Regions from separate parts of the Pseudomonas sp. LBUM1669 genome, predicted to be linked through region 2. Evidence: predicted binding sites of a transcription regulator. Region 2 holds the regulator's gene; each other region holds the start of a gene.
What was found. Region 2 encodes sigma-54, which starts transcription at its own class of promoters, with help from an activator protein. Its sites were predicted from a motif close to ANTGGCATNNANNTTGCTNT; they were not measured.

Region 1 (4,415 bases), 860 kb from region 2:
GTCTGCCGGAATCGATGGCCGAGACCGAGCTGTTCGGTTACGGCCCCGGTGCTTTTGAAGGGGCGCGGGCCGAAGGCAAGCTCGGGCTGCTGGAACTGACGGCGGGCGGTACGCTGTTTCTCGATGGCGTCGGCGAAATGAGCCCGCGCTTGCAGGTGAAATTGCTGCGCTTCCTGCAGGACGGATGCTTCCGTCGTGTGGGCAGTGATGAAGAGGTCTATCTGGATGTGCGGGTGATCTGCGCGACGCAGGTGGATTTGTCCGAGTTGTGCGCGCGCGGTGAGTTTCGACAGGATCTGTATCACCGCTTGAACGTGCTGTCGCTGCACATCCCGCCCCTGCGTGAATGCCTCGACGGTTTGACGCCGCTGGTGGAGCACTTCCTTGATCAGGCCAGCCGGCAGATCGGTTGCCCGCTGCCGAAACTGGCGCCCGCGGCCATGGAGCGGCTGAGTCATTACCATTGGCCGGGCAATGTCCGGCAGTTGGAGAACGTGTTGTTCCAGGCGGTTTCCCTCTGCGAGGGCGGGACCGTGAAGGCTGAGCACATTCGCTTGCCGGATTACGGCATGCGTCAGCCGCTTGGCGATTTCTCCCTCGAGGGTGGGCTGGATGCGATTGTCGGGCGCTTTGAGAAGGCGGTGCTGGAGCGGTTGTATTCAGAGCATCCGAGCAGTCGGCAGCTGGGCAAGCGGTTGGGGGTTTCCCATACGACGATCGCCAATAAGTTGCGGGAGTATGAAGTCGGTAAAGACCCCGGCGCATAAGCACCTGCAATAACTTTATTGTGGCGAGGGAGGCCCCGCGCCGTCTTCGACGCCGCGCTGTCGCGCAGCAAACAGGTTCATCGTAAAGTTTGAAGAACGCGCGCGGGGCAAAGGCCGTAACCAGCACTGGTGTGACAGCACCCGAGAGGGAGAGTGGCCTGCACGGTATCGGCGTGGAGTCGCTGACGGCATGGCGTAAGCCATGACCTCGTATAAGAGAGTGAATCCGTTCGCCACCGTGTACCCCGCGCGCGTCGTTCAATCCTGCGAGGAATTGTCATGGCGCGCAAGAACCAGAAGCGTTTTGAGATTATCCATCATCACTGTGCCGGCATTGATGTCGGCCTTCGCGAACACTGGGTCGCCGTGGATTCAGGGCGATGTGATCCGCCTGTTCGTCAATTCTCCACCTTCACCGACGACTTGATTGCTTTGGCCGACTGGCTCCAGTCACTGAACATCAACGTGGTGGCCATGGAGGCGACGGGGGTCTACTGGATCCCCCTTTTCGAAGTGCTGGATGCACGCGGATTCGAGGTTTACCTCGTCAACTCGCGCGCCACCCGGCAGACCTCAGGTCGCAAGTCCGATGTGCTCGACTGCCAGTGGATTTGGCAGCTCATGACCCATGGCCTGCTCAGCGGTGCGTTTCGCCCTTCGGATGAAATCTGCTCAATGCGCTCTCTGGTCCGTCAGCGAGCCAATAAAGTCTGCGATCAAGCCAAGTCCATCAATCGCATGCAAAAAGCCTTGAGCCAGATGAACATCCAGCTGGCCCAAGTCATCAGCGATATCACCGGGGTGACGGGCCTGAAGATTTTGCGGGCTATTGTCGGCGGCGAGCGTAACCCTGAACAACTCGCAACGATGAAAGACGGGCGCATCAAGGCAGATCAGGCGACCATTGCCCGCAGTTTGCATGGCAACTGGCGAGCCGAGCACTTGCATGCTCTGAGTCAGGAATTGGCCTGCCATGACTTTCTGGAAACCCAGATCGCCGAGTGTGACCGGGCCATCGCCCAGGCACTTGAGCGACTACCGGTTCTTGAGCATGAACCAGTGGCACCCGGCAAGCCGCTGCGCAGCCCGCACCGCTCGACCGACCAACAGCAAGCGTTGCACCGGGCATTGAACAAGGTAATGGGTGTGGACCTGACGGCTATCCCCACCATCGGGATTGATACGGCGCTGGTATTAGCCAGTGAATTGGGGCCGGATTTGTCACGTTTTCCCACCTCTCAGCACTTTTGCTCCTGGCTGGGCGTGGCACCGCCTACGCGGATATCAGGAGGTAAACCGCTTCCAGGGAAAGCACCGAAAATCATTAATCGAGCAGCTCAAGCGCTTAAGCAAGCGGCTTCCAATGGGCGACAGGACAAAAGTTTCATCGGCGCCAGCCACCGCGCCCGCCTGACGCGGATGGACACCAGTTGCGCGATCAAAGCCACCGCACACCAATTGGCGCGGCTGATCTACGCCATGCTGACGAAGGGGCAGCCCTATGTTGAGAAGGGAATTGAAGAGTTTGAAGAAAAAAGCCGCAGCCGACAGCTGCGCGCTCTGGAGCGAAAAGCACGCAAGCTAGGCATGCAACTGGTCAAAGCAGCATGATTTTTCAAGAGCAAAAACAATGGGTTATTTTTTGTTTGATAAGAGCTTGCTCCCGCTCGGGCGCGAAGCGGCCGCAAAACCATCCGGCGCGACCTCCCTGTCAGGCCTCGACCAATCTTTTTGGGGCTGCTTCGCAGCCCAGCGGGAGCAAGCTCCTTCGCCACAGGGGAATCTGTTGGCTGCAATGGCCGGCACTTGCCACCAAACGGCATAACACCGCCGGTTTTTCGTCTCCGATACATTTCCCCAATCCCTGCAAAACCCCTCAAGTCCTTTGTTTGCCGGGCCTCGCGCCGCCAGAAAAAAGTTGGTCTGTAAATTGCTTATCGCTCAGCAGTACAGCGGTGGGCGGCAAACGTCCGGCATGCAGAGGAAAGAGTGTGGATAAGTACCTTTATGTGGCAATGACCGGCGCCAGCCAGAATGCACTGGCGCAGAAGGCTCATGCCAACAACCTGGCAAACATCTCCACCAACGGTTTTCAGAAGGACCTGGAACAGGCCCGTTCGATGCCGGTGTTTGGTGACAGCTTTCCGGCGCGTGCGTTTGCCATGACCGAGCGTCCGGCCACCGACTTCTCTCCAGGTTCGCTGGTTGAAACCGGTCGCGACCTCGACGTCGCGGTGCAAGGCAATGGCTGGATCGCCGTGCAGACCCCCGATGGCGCTGAAAGCTACGTGCGCACCGGCAGCCTGAACGTGGACGCCCTGGGCGTGCTGCGTGCCGGCAACGGTATGCCGGTGATGGGCAATGGCGGACCGATCGCCGTGCCGCCCGAGCAGAAAATCGAAGTGGGCGAAGACGGCACCATCAGCATCCGCGCCATGGGCGAAGGCCCGCGCGTGATGGCTGAAGTCGACCGCATCAAACTGGTCAACCCTGACCTGAAGAACATGACCAAAGGCCTGGACGGTTCGATCCACACCAAGGACGGCAAGCCGGCGCAAGCCGATGCAGGCGTCAAACTGGTGTCCGGGTTCCTTGAGTCGAGCAACGTCAATGCCGTGGAAGAGATGACCTCGGTGCTGGCTTTGTCGAAGCAGTTCGAGCTGCACATCAAGATGATGAACACCGCCAAAGACGATGACCAGGCCATGGCTCGGGTCTTGCAGATCAGCTAATTATCAGAACGTCGCGCCGTAAAACAGGCGCACGAGGAGAATCGAATGCTTCCGGCTCTATGGGTTGCCAAAACAGGTCTGTCCGCCCAGGACACCAACCTGACGACCATTTCCAACAACCTGGCGAACGTGTCGACCACGGGTTTCAAACGTGACCGCGCCGAGTTCCAGGACTTGCTCTATCAGATCAAACGCCAGCCAGGCGCTCAGTCGACCCAGGACAGCGAACTGCCGTCGGGTCTGCAAGTGGGTACCGGTGTGCGCATCGTCGGCACTCAGAAAAACTTCACCGCCGGCAGCCTGCAAACCACCGAGCAACCGCTCGACTTGGCCGTAGACGGTCGCGGTTTCTTCCAGATCCTGCAGCCGGACGGCACCACGTCCTACACCCGTGACGGCACGTTCCACCTCGATTCCAACGGCCAGATCGTCAACGCCAGTGGCTTCGCCCTGGAACCGGCCATCGTCATTCCGAACGACGCGCAGACCTTCACGGTCGGTCGCGACGGCACCGTGTCCATCACCGTTCCGGGTAACCCGGCCAACCAGGTGATCGGCAACCTGCAAACCGCCGACTTCATCAACCCGGCCGGTCTGCAAGCCGTGGGTAACAACCTGTTCCTGGAAACCGCCGCCAGCGGCGCGCCGCAAATCGGCACCCCGGGCCTGAACGGTTTCGGTACCACGCTGCAGAACACCCTGGAAACGTCCAACGTCAGCACCGTTGAAGAGATGGTCAACATGATCACCACTCAGCGCGCTTACGAGATGAACTCCAAGGTGATCTCCACCGCCGACCAGATGCTCTCGTTCGTAACGCAGAATCTGTAATCAGTCTATGAGGTGACCATGAGGTCGCCTGCAACACCGTGAGGTAGGGTCATGAATCGCTTTGTATCTGTTCTGGCACTGAGTG
Region 2 (4,415 bases):
CAAGCCGGTTCAGGGCTACGGAGTGACCATCCAGTACCACGCCTCGCAAAACCGCGTCGTATTGATCGATCGTGCAAAAGTCATCGACAAGGACAACAACGTCACCCAAGGCGAGAAAATCGTCTATGACACGGTGAAAAAGCTGGCGAGCGCCGGTCGCGCCACGGGCAACAAGGTCACCGAGTCGCGTCCGCGCATCGACATGGTGATCCAGCCCAAGCCAAAAACCGACGAGAAAAAGGCCCCGTAATGGCAACTCTGAAAGCTCAGCATCTGGCCAAGAGCTACAAGAGCCGCCAAGTCGTGCGTGACGTCAGCCTGTCCATTGACAGCGGTCAGATCGTCGGCCTGCTGGGTCCTAACGGCGCCGGCAAGACCACCTGTTTCTACATGATAGTTGGCCTGGTACAGGCCGATCAGGGTCGCGTACTGATCGACGATCTAGACGTCAGCCACCAGCCGATGCACGGTCGTGCAAAGGCCGGTATCGGCTATCTTCCGCAAGAAGCGTCGATCTTCCGCAAACTGTCGGTGGCCGATAACATCATGGCCATCCTCGAGACCCGCAAGGAACTCGACAAGGCAGAGCGTCGCAAGGAGCTGGAAAGCCTGCTGCAGGAATTCCACATCAGCCACATCCGCGACAACCTCGGCATGAGCCTGTCCGGCGGTGAGCGTCGTCGGGTGGAAATCGCCCGGGCACTGGCCACCAACCCGAAATTCATCCTCCTCGACGAACCATTCGCCGGTGTGGACCCGATTTCGGTGGGCGACATCAAACAGATCATCTACCACCTCAAGGCCAAAGGCATTGGCGTGCTGATCACTGACCACAACGTCCGTGAAACCCTGGATATCTGCGAAACCGCCTACATCGTCAACGATGGCCAGTTGATCGCCGAGGGTGACTCCGCCACCATCCTGGCCAACGAACTGGTCAAGGAAGTGTATCTGGGCCATGAATTCCGCCTTTAAGCGCTAAGGTGTCTGGCTGATTGTCCGAGCGCTTGTCTCGATAAAAAATCAATACTTTTTTATTGTTACAGCGCTCTAGGCAAACGCTGCAGTTTCGGGCATATAATTTGCTTATGTTTGGCGCTCCGGCGCCCTGTAGTGGATGGCGCATGTGCGCCGGCGAATAAGGTGTTAAGCCCCTGCCATGAAACCATCGCTAGTCTTGAGAATGGGCCAGCAGCTGACGATGACACCGCAGCTGCAACAGGCTATCCGCCTGCTCCAATTGTCGACCCTGGACCTGCAACAGGAAATCCAGGAGGCCCTGGAGTCCAATCCGATGCTCGAACGCCAGGAAGAAGGCGACGACTTCGATAACGCCGACCCTTTGGCCGACAAAGCCGAACAGCTCCCCAACGCCGACATTTCGGAACCCTCCTACCAGGAAACCGCCCCGACGGTGGATAACCTCGAGGAAGGCGACTGGAACGAGCGCATTCCCAACGAGCTGCCCGTCGATACCGCGTGGGAAGACGTCTACCAGACCAGCGCCAGCAGCCTGCCGAGCAACGATGACGACGAGTGGGATTTCACCACCCGCACATCGGCCGGTGAAAGCCTGCAAAGCCATTTGTTGTGGCAACTGAACCTTGCACCGATGTCCGACACCGATCGCCTGATCGCCGTGACCCTGATCGACTGCATCAACAATCAGGGCTACCTGGACGAAACCCTTGAGGAAATTCTCGAGGCCTTCGATCCGGAACTGGACATCGAACTGGACGAAATCGAAGCCGTCCTGCACCGCATCCAGCAATTCGAACCGGCCGGCATTGGCGCCCGCAACCTGAGTGAATGCCTGCTGCTGCAACTGCGCCAACTGCCAGCCAAGACCCCCTGGCTGGCCGAAGCGAAACGCCTGGTCACCGACTACATCGACCTGCTCGGCAGTCGCGACTACAGCCAGCTGATGCGCCGCATGAAGCTCAAGGAAGATGAACTGCGCCAGGTCATCGAGCTGGTGCAGAGCCTCAACCCGCGTCCGGGCTCGCAGATCGAGTCCAGTGAAGCCGAATACGTTGTCCCTGACGTCATCGTGCGCAAGGACAACGAGCGCTGGCTGGTCGAGCTGAACCAGGAATCGGTGCCACGGCTGCGGGTCAACGCCCAATACGCCGGGTTTGTGCGCCGCGCCGACACCAGCGCCGACAACACCTTCATGCGCAATCAGTTGCAAGAAGCTCGCTGGTTCATCAAAAGCCTGCAAAGCCGCAACGAAACCCTGATGAAAGTGGCCACCCAGATTGTCGAGCATCAGCGCGGCTTCCTGGAGTACGGCGACGAAGCGATGAAACCGCTGGTTCTGCATGATATTGCCGAGGCGGTGGGCATGCACGAGTCGACGATTTCACGAGTGACCACGCAGAAATTCATGCATACCCCACGGGGCATATATGAACTGAAATACTTTTTTTCCAGCCATGTCAGCACCTCCGAAGGCGGCGAATGCTCGTCCACAGCGATCCGCGCGATCATCAAAAAACTGGTTGCCGCGGAAAATCAGAAAAAGCCGTTGAGTGACAGCAAGATCGCTGGTTTACTGGAGGCACAAGGCATTCAGGTGGCTCGCCGCACCGTCGCCAAGTACCGCGAATCCCTCGGGATCGCGCCTTCGAGCGAACGCAAGCGGTTGATGTAGAGCCACGCCACAGCGTTCCAGTGGTAGATCATCTGATCTACCGCTTTATGCACTGGCAACGAAGGAGAAGCTGTATGCAAGTCAACATCAGTGGACACCAACTGGAAGTGACCGAACCTCTTCGCACCTACATCGGCGAAAAACTCGAACGATTAGAGAGGCATTTCGACAAGATCACCAACGTGCAGGTCACGATGACGGTCGAAAAGCTCAAGCAGAAAATCGAAGCCACGCTGCATATTCCCGGCAATGAAGTGGTCGCCAACGCGGAGCATACCGATATGTACGCGGCGATCGACGCACTGACCGACAAGCTGGATAAACAACTCAAAAAGCATAAGGAAAAGACCCAAAGCCTCCTTCAGGGCGCTACCGGTCGTTAACACTCCCAACCCATGATCCGACTTGAAAGCATCCTGACCCCCGGCCGTTCCCTCGTGAACGTGCCGGGCGGCAGCAAAAAGAAAGCCCTCGAGCAAATTGCCAACCTGATCGCCCGGGAAGTGCCGGATCTGGAAATGCAAGATGTCTTTGAGGCTCTGATTGCGCGTGAAAAACTCGGTTCGACCGGTTTTGGCAACGGCATCGCCATTCCCCACTGCCGCCTGAAGGGTTGCACCTCGCCCATCAGTGCCCTGATGCACCTCGACGCACCCATTGATTTCGACGCCATCGACGGCGCCCCGGTTGACCTGCTGTTTGTTCTGCTGGTCCCGGAAGCAGCTACCGATGCGCACCTGGAACTGCTCCGCCAGATCGCCAGCATGCTTGATCGCAAGGAAGTACGCGAAAAACTGCGTAGCGCCCCGAGCAACGAAGCCTTGTATCAGGTTGTCCTGGACGAGCAAAACGGTCACTAATCATGCGTTTGATCATTGTCAGTGGCCGTTCCGGCTCAGGTAAAAGTACCGCACTCGATGTTCTCGAGGACAACGGCTACTACTGCATCGACAACCTGCCCGCCGGATTGCTGCCGGAACTGGCCGAGCGCGCACTTATTCATACCGAGCTGGCACAACCCCTGGTCGCGGTATCCATCGATGCACGCAACCTGCCGAGCCACCTTTCGCGGTTTCCGGAATTGCTCGAAGAAGTCCGCAGCCGGCATATCAAGTGTGATGTGTTGTACCTGGACGCCGACGAAGAAACCCTGCTCAAACGCTTCTCGGAAACCCGCCGCCGCCACCCACTGAGTACTGCCCACCGTTCGTTGGCGGAGGCAATTCAGGACGAAACCAGTTTGCTGGGGCCGATCGCCGATCTGGCGGACCTCAAAGTCAACACCACCAACCTGAACCTGTATCAACTACGCGATACCATCAAGTTGCGCCTGTTGAACCAGCCAGATAGCGGCACTGCGTTCCTGGTGGAATCTTTCGGATTCAAGCGTGGCATGCCGGTGGATGCGGATCTGGTGTTCGACGTGCGCTGCCTGCCCAACCCTTACTGGAAGCCGGAATTGCGCGATCAGTCCGGGCTTGATCAACCGGTGGCCGAGTACCTGGCGGCACAACCGGACGTCGAAGAGATGTTCCAGGACATTTCCACTTACCTGCTCAAGTGGTTGCCGCGCTTTGCCGCCAGCAACCGCGCTTATGTCACCATTGCCATTGGCTGCACCGGCGGGCATCACCGCTCCGTCTACCTGACCGAACGTCTGGGCCAGGTCCTGCAACAATCCCTGAAGAACGTCCAGGTTCGCCACCGCGACCTCAGCTAAAGGATTCACATCGCGATGCCTGCTCTGGAAATCGAAATCATC
Region 3 (4,415 bases), 660 kb from region 2:
GGAACCATGTTGGTCAGGTCGCCCTTACGGATACCGATCTGTTCCATGATCGCGCCCTGGGATTCTTCCGGCAGGTCGATGGTCACGTTTTCGTACGGTTCGTGCTTGACGCCGTCAACCAGACGGATGATCACTTCCGGACGACCAACACCCATTTCGAAGCCTTCGCGACGCATGGTTTCGATCAGTACCGAGAGGTGCAGCTCACCACGGCCGGAAACTTTGAACTTGTCGGCGGTGTCGCCTTCTTCAACGCGCAGAGCAACGTTGAACAGCAGTTCTTTGTCCAGACGCTCCTTGATGTTACGGCTGGTGACGAACTTGCCTTCTTTACCGCAGAAAGGCGAGTCGTTTACCTGGAAGGTCATGGAAACAGTTGGCTCGTCAACGGTCAGCGGCTTCATCGCTTCAACATTCAGTGGGTCGCACAGAGTGTCGGAGATGAACAGCTGGTCAAAGCCGCTGATGCAGACGATGTCGCCGGCAGCTGCTTCGTCAACGTCGATGCGGTGCAGACCGTGGTGACCCATCAACTTCAGGATACGACCGTTGCGCTTCTTGCCATCAATGTCGATAGCCACAACTTGAGTGTTCGGCTTGACGCGACCACGAGCGATACGGCCAACGCCGATAACACCCAGGAAGCTGTTGTAGTCCAGTGCGGAGATTTGCATCTGGAACGGGCCGTCACGGTCAACTTTTGGAGCTGGAACGTGGTCAACGATGGCCTGGTACAGCGGGGTCATGTCTTCCGCCATGGCGGTGTGTTCCAGACCGGCAATACCGTTCAGGGCCGAAGCGTAAACAACCTGGAAGTCCAGTTGTTCTTCGGTAGCACCGAGGTTGTCGAACAGGTCGAAGATCTGGTCCAGAACCCAGTCCGGACGTGCGCCTGGACGGTCAACCTTGTTGATCACCACGATTGGACGCAGGCCGGCTTCGAAAGCCTTCTTGGTCACGAAACGGGTTTGCGGCATAGGGCCGTCTTGAGCGTCAACCAGCAGCAGAACGGAGTCAACCATCGACATTACGCGTTCAACTTCGCCGCCGAAGTCGGCGTGGCCCGGGGTGTCCACGATGTTGATGTGGTAGCCGTTCCAGTTGATGGCGGTGTTTTTCGCCAGAATGGTAATACCGCGCTCTTTCTCCTGGTCGTTGGAGTCCATCACGCGCTCGTCGTTGAGCTCGTTGCGCTCCAGGGTGCCGGATTGACGCAAGAGTTTGTCTACCAGGGTGGTCTTACCATGGTCAACGTGAGCAATGATGGCGATGTTGCGTAGATTTTCGATCACTTGTGTATCTCGATCAGAGGATTCGGTGTGCTGACAAGTCTTGGCAGCGATTAACAGTAGAGTCCGGCAAAGCCGTTACAGCTTGACGGCGGCGTCGGGGGGCCGGTGACGCAGGCCACAGGCAAACAGCCCCGGGCTCTTAGCTCGGTCGATAAACGCGCACATTGGCATGCCCCTCACTGAGCAAATGGTGGGCATGCAGGCGACTCATCACGCCTTTGTCGCAATACAGCAGGTACTGGCGAGTAGGGTCCAGTTCCTTGAAACGAGCGTTCAATGCATAAAACGGCATCGCTTGTACCTCAATGCCAGCAAGGCCCAGCGGGTCGTCTTCAGCGGCATCCGGGTGACGGATGTCGATGACGATCTGACCAGCCAACGCTTCGCCGACTTCTTCGATTTGCAAGTCCTGGCCCAATTCGTCGATCACGCGATCGATCGGCACCAGTTTGGCGTTCTCGAGCGCACGCTCAAGTACTGCCATGTCGAACTGTTGTTCTTCGTACTCCACGCGTGGACGCTTGGCGTGGGTCTTGGGGTTCACCGAGATGACCCCGCAATATTCCGGCATGTGCTTGGCGAAGTCGGCCGTGCCGATTTCGTTGGCCAGGTCGATGATGTCCTGCTTGTGACTGGCGATCAGCGGACGCAAGACCAGCTTGTCGGTTACGCAGTCGATCACGGACAGGTTCGGCAGTGTCTGGCTCGACACCTGGGAAATCGCCTCGCCGGTAACCAGCGCATCGATGTCCAGCCGATCGGCAATACGGGAAGCAGCGCGCAACATCATACGCTTCAAAACTACACCCATATGACTGTTATCGACTTTCCCGAGAATTTCTCCCAGGACTTCCTCGAACGGCACACTCACAAATAACACGCGCTGGGAGCTGCCATACTTCTTCCAGATGAAGTGCGCGACTTCCATGACGCCCAGTTCATGGGCCCGTCCGCCCAGATTAAAGAAGCAGAAATGGCTCATCAGGCCGCGGCGCATGATCTGGTAAGCAGCCACCGTGGAATCGAACCCACCCGACATCAGGACAAGTGTCTGTTCCAGTGCACCCAGCGGATATCCGCCGATGCTGTTGTGCTGGCTGTGGATCACGAACAACCGTTTGTCGCGAATTTCGATGCGGACTTCGATTTCCGGGTCTTTCAGCGAAATTCCGGCGGCGCCGCACTGGCGACGCAGTTGGCTGCCGACATATTTCTCGACGTCCATCGAGCTGAATTCATGCTTGCCGGCACGCTTGCAGCGCACCGAAAAGACCTTCCCGGCCAACGCCTCACCGAAGTGCTGCTTGCACTTGGCGACGATGTCGTCGAAATCGCCCAGCGGGTATTCGTCGACTTGCAGGAAATGCGCGATGCCCGGCATGCAGCTCAGGCGCTCGGTCATCTCCTTCAGGGCTTTGGGATCGCTGACGCGGGTTTCCAGCTCGAGATTGTCCCACACGCCGTTCACCACCACAGCCGGGTCCAGGTCGCGGAGCACGGTACGGATGTTTTTGGCCAACTGGCGGATGAAACGCATCCGTACCGGGCGGCTCTTGATGGTGATCTCGGGGAAGACTTTTACGATTAGTTTCATGAAAACAGCGCGCGCTGGGCCAGCCGAAAAAGGGGGGCGCGGATTATAGCGGAAATTGCTCAAGGTTTAACCAGTTAATGTGCAGAAGGTTTTGCGCGCACCAAAACAGGTCATTTGTCGATTTTAACGCTACATTGTAGGGCGAGATTTTCCGCTTACAGATGCTTTGTGCCTTTATAAGCGTGATATTGGGGCAAAAAACCCATGCTGGGGCACTGGCATGCAATTTGCTCCCTTGTGAGGCAGGTTGCCTTGGCAGAGTATTCGCGCCGGCATCACCCACATTCTAAGGGCATCCACTACTAAGCCCGAAGCCACCCGGAGGACACTATGTCGAAGTCGGTTCAACTCATCAAAGATCATGACGTCAAGTGGATTGATCTGCGCTTCACGGACACCAAAGGCACTCAGCACCACGTGACCATGCCGGCTCGCGACGCGCTGGATGAAGCTTTCTTCGAAGAAGGCAAAATGTTCGACGGTTCCTCCATCGCTGGCTGGAAAGGCATCGAAGCTTCCGACATGATCCTGCTGCCGGACGACAGCACTGCCGTTCTCGACCCGTTCACCGAAGACCCAACGCTGATCATCGTTTGCGATGTAATCGAGCCTTCGACAATGCAAGGCTACGATCGCGACCCACGTGCGATCGCCAAGCGTGCCGAGGAATACCTGAAGTCGACCGGTATCGGCGATACCGTTTTCGTTGGTCCGGAGCCTGAGTTTTTCATCTTCGATCAGGTGAAATTCAAGTCCGACATCTCCGGCTCGATGTTCAAAATCTTCTCCGAACAAGGTTCGTGGATGTCCGACCAGGACATCGAAGGCGGCAACCATGGCCACCGTCCAGGTATCAAAGGCGGTTACTTCCCGGTTCCTCCGTTTGACCACGACCACGAAATCCGTACCTCCATGTGCAACGCCATGGAAGAAATGGGTCTGGTCATCGAAGTTCACCACCACGAAGTGGCAACTGCCGGTCAGAACGAAATCGGTGTGAAGTTCAACACCCTGGTCGCCAAGGCTGACGAAGTTCAGACCCTGAAATACTGCGTGCACAACGTGGCTGTCGCTTATGGCCGCACCGCGACCTTCATGCCTAAGCCTCTGTACGGCGACAACGGTTCGGGTATGCACGTCCACCTGTCCATCGCCAAAGACGGCAAGAACACCTTCGCTGGCGAAGGCTATGCCGGCCTGTCTGACACCGCCCTGTACTTCATCGGCGGCATCATCAAGCACGGTAAGGCGCTGAACGGCTTCACCAACCCGTCGACCAACTCCTACAAGCGTCTGGTCCCAGGTTTCGAAGCTCCGGTAATGCTGGCCTACTCGGCTCGTAACCGTTCCGCTTCGATCCGTATTCCTTACGTGTCCAGCCCTCGTGCTCGCCGTATCGAAGCCCGCTTCCCGGATCCAGCAGCCAACCCGTACCTGGCCTTCGCTGCCCTGGTAATGGCCGGCCTGGACGGCATCCAGAACAAGATCCACCCTGGCGATGCAGCTGACAAAAACCTGTACGACCTGCC
Region 4 (4,415 bases), 1.1 Mb from region 2:
CATTCCCTGCAGGAGCGAGGCTTGCCCGCGAAGGCGTAGTGTCAGTCGACATCAATGTGAATGACACTACGCCTTCGCGGGCAAGCCTCGCTCCTACAAGGGGGTTGTGGTGTTGCGGTTATTGCTGCTGGACTGAGAAAACCGGAGCGGGCATCGGCATCGGCGAAACAAACACCTTCGCGTGCATCTGCTCGCACCCTCCGCCCCGGCGCATCCCGCGAACCGGACAGGCATCCAGGTAATCCAGGCCCACCGCCAGTTTCAAATGCCGCTCAGGCCGGGCCAGTTCATTGGTCACATCGAAGCTGTACCAAGCGTCATCGAGCCAGGCTTCGGCCCAGGCGTGACTGGCCAGGTGTTCGCTGTTCTCGCTGTACAAATACCCCGACACATAACGCGATGGAATGCCCAGGCTGCGGGCACAAGCCAGAAACGCGTGGGTGTGGTCCTGACAGACGCCCGAACGCCCGGCGAAGGCCTGGGCGGCGCTGGTGTCCACTTCGGTGGAGCCCGGCGTGTAGGTCATGTGCGAATTCAGGCCATGCATCAAGTCGATCAACGCCGTGCGATCCCTGCGTTTTTTGCATTCCTTTTCCGCGAACGCACGCAGGGCTTCGTCGGCTTCGGTCAGGCGCGTGAAGCGCAGGAACGGAAGCGCCGACTGGCTTTCATGTTCGGCTTCGCGCAATTCGTCGATGTCGACCTGGCCACGGGCGCCAATGATGATCGCCTCGTGGGGCTCGTCCATGGTCAGCACATGCAGGATGTTGCCGAACGGATCGAGTTGCGCTCGCACCGGGCGCGGCAGGTCAAGTTGCCAACTGAGCACGTTCTGACGCTCGCTGTCGTGGGGTGTCAGTCGCAGGTACTGGATGCTCGCCCGCACCTGATCTTCGTAGTGATAGGTGGTTTCGTGGCTAATGGAAAGTCTCATGCAGCCTCCAGGTAGGAACTGTGAATGGCGTTACCCAACTGGCGCACCAGCGGGATGAATTCGGTCAGCCAGGCGTGCAGGCCTTCGTCGAGAATTTCGTTGATGCCGGTGTAGCGCAGGCGCGCGTCCATCTCCGCTGCCAGGCGTTGCGCGGGACGGCCATTGGCCCCCGGCAGTTGGGCAAGGATCTGGTCGATTTCCTCGGTGCAGGCGCGCAGGGAACGCGGTACATCGGCGCGCAGCAACAGCAACTCGGCCACATGCCGGGCGCCGGGGGCGTCGCGGTAAATTTCGGTGTAGGCCTCGAAAGAGGACAGCGCACGCAGCAACGCACTCCACTGGTAATACGCGTGAGCCGTGCCGTCGCTAACCGCTTCAGCTTGATCGCCGGCCATTTCGTAGCGGGCGTCCAGCAGGCGCAACGTGTTGTCGGCCCGTTCGATAAACGTTCCCAGGCGAATGAAGCGGAACGCATCGTTACGCATGATCGTGCCGTAGGACGCGCCACGGAACAGGTGGGAACGTTCCTTGATCCACTCGCAAAAACGGCTCATGCCGTAGCGACTCAGCCCCTGTTCGGCAATCCCGCGAATCTCCAGCCAGGTGGCGTTGATGTTTTCCCACATATCGGCGGTGATTCGGCCACGCACGGCATGGGCACTGGCCCGCGCCGAGCCCAGGCAGCTGTAGATGCTCGCCGGGTTGGCCGCGTCCAGCGCGAAGAAATGCAGCAGCCGCTCGGCGTGCAAATCACCGTGGCGTTCCAGGTAATCGTCCAGAGTGCCGGTGATCAGTAGCGGCATGGCCAGTTCGTGCAGACCGTCACCGCGACCATCCTGCGGCATCAGCGACAGCGAATAACTGATGTCGAGCATCCGTGCGAGGTTTTCCGCCCGCTCCAGGTAACGCGACATCCAATACAAATCCGAGGCAGTTCTACTTAACATGGCAGGCTTCCTTCAATCCTCGACCACCCAGGTGTCCTTGGTTCCGCCGCCCTGGGAGGAATTCACCACCAGAGAGCCTTCACGCAGGGCGACACGGGTCAAACCGCCGGGCACAACCCGGGTTTCGCGGCCAGACAATACAAACGGACGCAGGTCGATATGGCGTGGCGCGATGCCGTTTTCGACAAAGGTCGGACAGGTCGACAGGGACAACGTCGGTTGCGCGATATACGCGTGAGGCTTGGCTTTGATCCGCGCGCGGAACGACTCGATTTCCGCCGCGGTCGCCGCCGGCCCCACGAGCATTCCGTAACCGCCGGAGCCCTGGGTTTCCTTGACCACCAAGTCTGGAAGATTGGCCAGCACGTGGGAAAGCTCAGAAGGATTGCGACACTGGAACGTCGGCACGTTCTTCAGGATCGGCTCTTCGTCCAGGTAGAAACGGATCATGTCCGTGACAAACGGATACACCGATTTGTCGTCCGCGACCCCGGTGCCGATGGCATTCGCCAGCACCACGTTGCCGGAGCGGTAGGACGACAGCAGCCCAGGAACCCCGAGCATCGAGTCCGGGTTGAACGCCAGCGGATCGAGGAACGCATCGTCGAGGCGACGGTAAATCACGTCGACCGCCTTCGGTCCGTCTGTGGTACGCATGAACACCTTGTCGTCGCGCACGAACAGGTCCGCACCTTCCACCAACTCAACGCCCATCTCCCGCGCCAGGAATGCATGCTCGAAAAACGCGCTGTTGAAGCGACCCGGCGTCAGCACCACCACGCTCGGGTTATCGATCGGGCTGGAGCTTTTCAGGGTGTCGAGCAGCAGGTTCGGATAATGGTCGATCGGCGCGATGCGCTGGGCCGAGAACAACTCGGGAAATAGCCGCATCATCATCTTGCGGTCTTCGAGCATATAGCTCACGCCGCTGGGTGTACGAAGGTTGTCTTCGAGCACGTAGTACGTGCCGTCGCCATCGCGCACCAGATCGACACCGGAGATGTGCGAGTAGATATCGCGGTGCAGATCCAGCCCTTGCATCGCCAACTGGTATTGCTCGTTGGCCAGCACTTGCTCGGCCGGGATGATGCCGGCCTTGATAATGCGCTGCTCGTGGTAGAGGTCGGCGAGGAACATGTTCAACGCCTTGACTCGCTGGATGCAGCCGCGCTCGACGATCCGCCATTCGCTGGCAGGGATGCTGCGCGGGATGGTGTCGAAGGGAATCAGGCGCTCTGTGCCCTGCTCGTCCCCGTAGAGCGTGAAGGTAATCCCGGCGCGATGAAATAACAGATCGGCCTCGCGTCGCCGTTGTGCCAAGAGCTCGTCAGGCGTCTCGGCCAGCCAACGGGCAAACTCCCGATAATGCGGGCGGACCTGGCCGCCGGCATCGTACATCTCATCAAAATAGGTGCGGATCATGCCGTACTCCTTGTCACCCGGACATCTAGGCTTCGCAAGGCCCGTGCCATCGGCAGAAACGCTTTGTTATCAACCAGTTGGATAATCACGCCGTTTGCACCGCACCAATCCTGTGCAGCAAACGCCCCAACCTGATCGCCCCCGCTTCATTGCAAGGCGACGTTGTCGCCTATCACCAGCATAGTCAGAGTTGATTTCACTGCCCGGCCGGCGGTGCGGATAATCCGCGCATCCGCTGCAAAACCTGACCGAACTTCCCTTTAGCCGCCTGCTCAGGCGGTTTTTTTTTGCGCCGGGATTCTTGTTTCAGGGTTTTGCCAAGGGGACATTTCGGCTGCCACAAACGAAAACGGCCAACCCGAAGGTCAGCCGTTGCTGAGCGTTGTCACTGTTCATAACGTTATGCGAGTCGCCCTCGTACTTCCTGCTTGACGCCCCACCCTTCGAGGATGCCGCCCAGAGGCTCGACCACCGCCTCGAAACCCTGTTCGAAATCGCCGATGTCATCGTAGGTGGCGTACATGACTTTGCTCAGTTCGAGCGCCCATGCGCCGTCATCGCGCACACTGATCTGCGCGTTCAAGGATTCACCCTTGTATTGCCCTGCCGCCCTGCGTGCCCGCTCCTCGTCCGGGAAAATGGCGTAGAACTCGATGGGATGGAATCGTGAAAAATCGAAACCGCCTTCTTTCATGCGGCGCAACACGCTGCTGCTGATGTCTTCTTGATAGGCTGTGCTCATGAAACGTCCCCCTCAAATTGATGGATAGACTTTCCGTATTCCCGGCACGCGCAACCGATTGGTGCGAGCGATGCGGCAACCAGGTTGCCGGTGGGAAGCAAGCATGTAGCTGACAAGACCAGACCTTAGCGATCCGTTCGCTGATCTCGATTGCAGAGTAGCCCCAAGACAGAGGCGCTGCCAAGGCCTGGATAAGAATGAGACAGGTGTTGTTCAGATTGGCGTGATGCCGAGGATTTGAATGCTGTTCTGGGCTTTGAGACTTTTGACGCTGGCATCAGCGGTTCGCCCTTCCAGATCATTCAGATCCAGTTCGGCGGCGACAGGAAGGAGCCGGGCCTTGATGAGTTTCGCGGCTTGCTCGTTATCC

Region 1: the regulator sigma-54 is predicted to act here: its motif matches at 2,685-2,704, upstream of ACA051_RS08655 (flagellar basal body rod protein FlgF).
Region 3: the regulator sigma-54 is predicted to act here: its motif matches at 3,101-3,120, upstream of glnA (glutamate--ammonia ligase).
Region 4: the regulator sigma-54 is predicted to act here: its motif matches at 3,335-3,354, upstream of ACA051_RS09815 (circularly permuted type 2 ATP-grasp protein).

Annotation. Positions count from the first base shown of each region.
Region 1 is NZ_CP166784.1:1,866,231-1,870,645, forward strand. It holds gene ACA051_RS08645 (sigma-54-dependent transcriptional regulator) at 1-767, shown strand, start outside; gene ACA051_RS08650 (IS110 family RNA-guided transposase) at 1,047-2,378, shown strand; gene ACA051_RS08655 (flagellar basal body rod protein FlgF) at 2,759-3,499, shown strand; gene flgG (flagellar basal-body rod protein FlgG) at 3,545-4,330, shown strand; gene flgH (flagellar basal body L-ring protein FlgH) at 4,382-4,415, shown strand, end outside.
Region 2 is NZ_CP166784.1:1,009,431-1,013,845, reverse strand. It holds gene lptA (lipopolysaccharide transport periplasmic protein LptA) at 1-250, shown strand, start outside; gene lptB (LPS export ABC transporter ATP-binding protein) at 250-975, shown strand; gene ACA051_RS04460 (RNA polymerase factor sigma-54) at 1,160-2,653, shown strand; gene hpf (ribosome hibernation-promoting factor, HPF/YfiA family) at 2,728-3,036, shown strand; gene ptsN (PTS IIA-like nitrogen regulatory protein PtsN) at 3,049-3,513, shown strand; gene rapZ (RNase adapter RapZ) at 3,516-4,373, shown strand; gene ACA051_RS04440 (HPr family phosphocarrier protein) at 4,389-4,415, shown strand, end outside.
Region 3 is NZ_CP166784.1:350,449-354,863, reverse strand. It holds gene typA (translational GTPase TypA) at 1-1,292, opposite strand, end outside; gene thiI (tRNA uracil 4-sulfurtransferase ThiI) at 1,432-2,886, opposite strand; gene glnA (glutamate--ammonia ligase) at 3,217-4,415, shown strand, end outside.
Region 4 is NZ_CP166784.1:2,108,111-2,112,525, reverse strand. It holds gene ACA051_RS09825 (transglutaminase family protein) at 119-934, opposite strand; gene ACA051_RS09820 (alpha-E domain-containing protein) at 931-1,881, opposite strand; gene ACA051_RS09815 (circularly permuted type 2 ATP-grasp protein) at 1,894-3,303, opposite strand; gene ACA051_RS09810 (ribonuclease E inhibitor RraB) at 3,704-4,045, opposite strand; gene ACA051_RS09805 (hypothetical protein) at 4,259-4,415, opposite strand, start outside.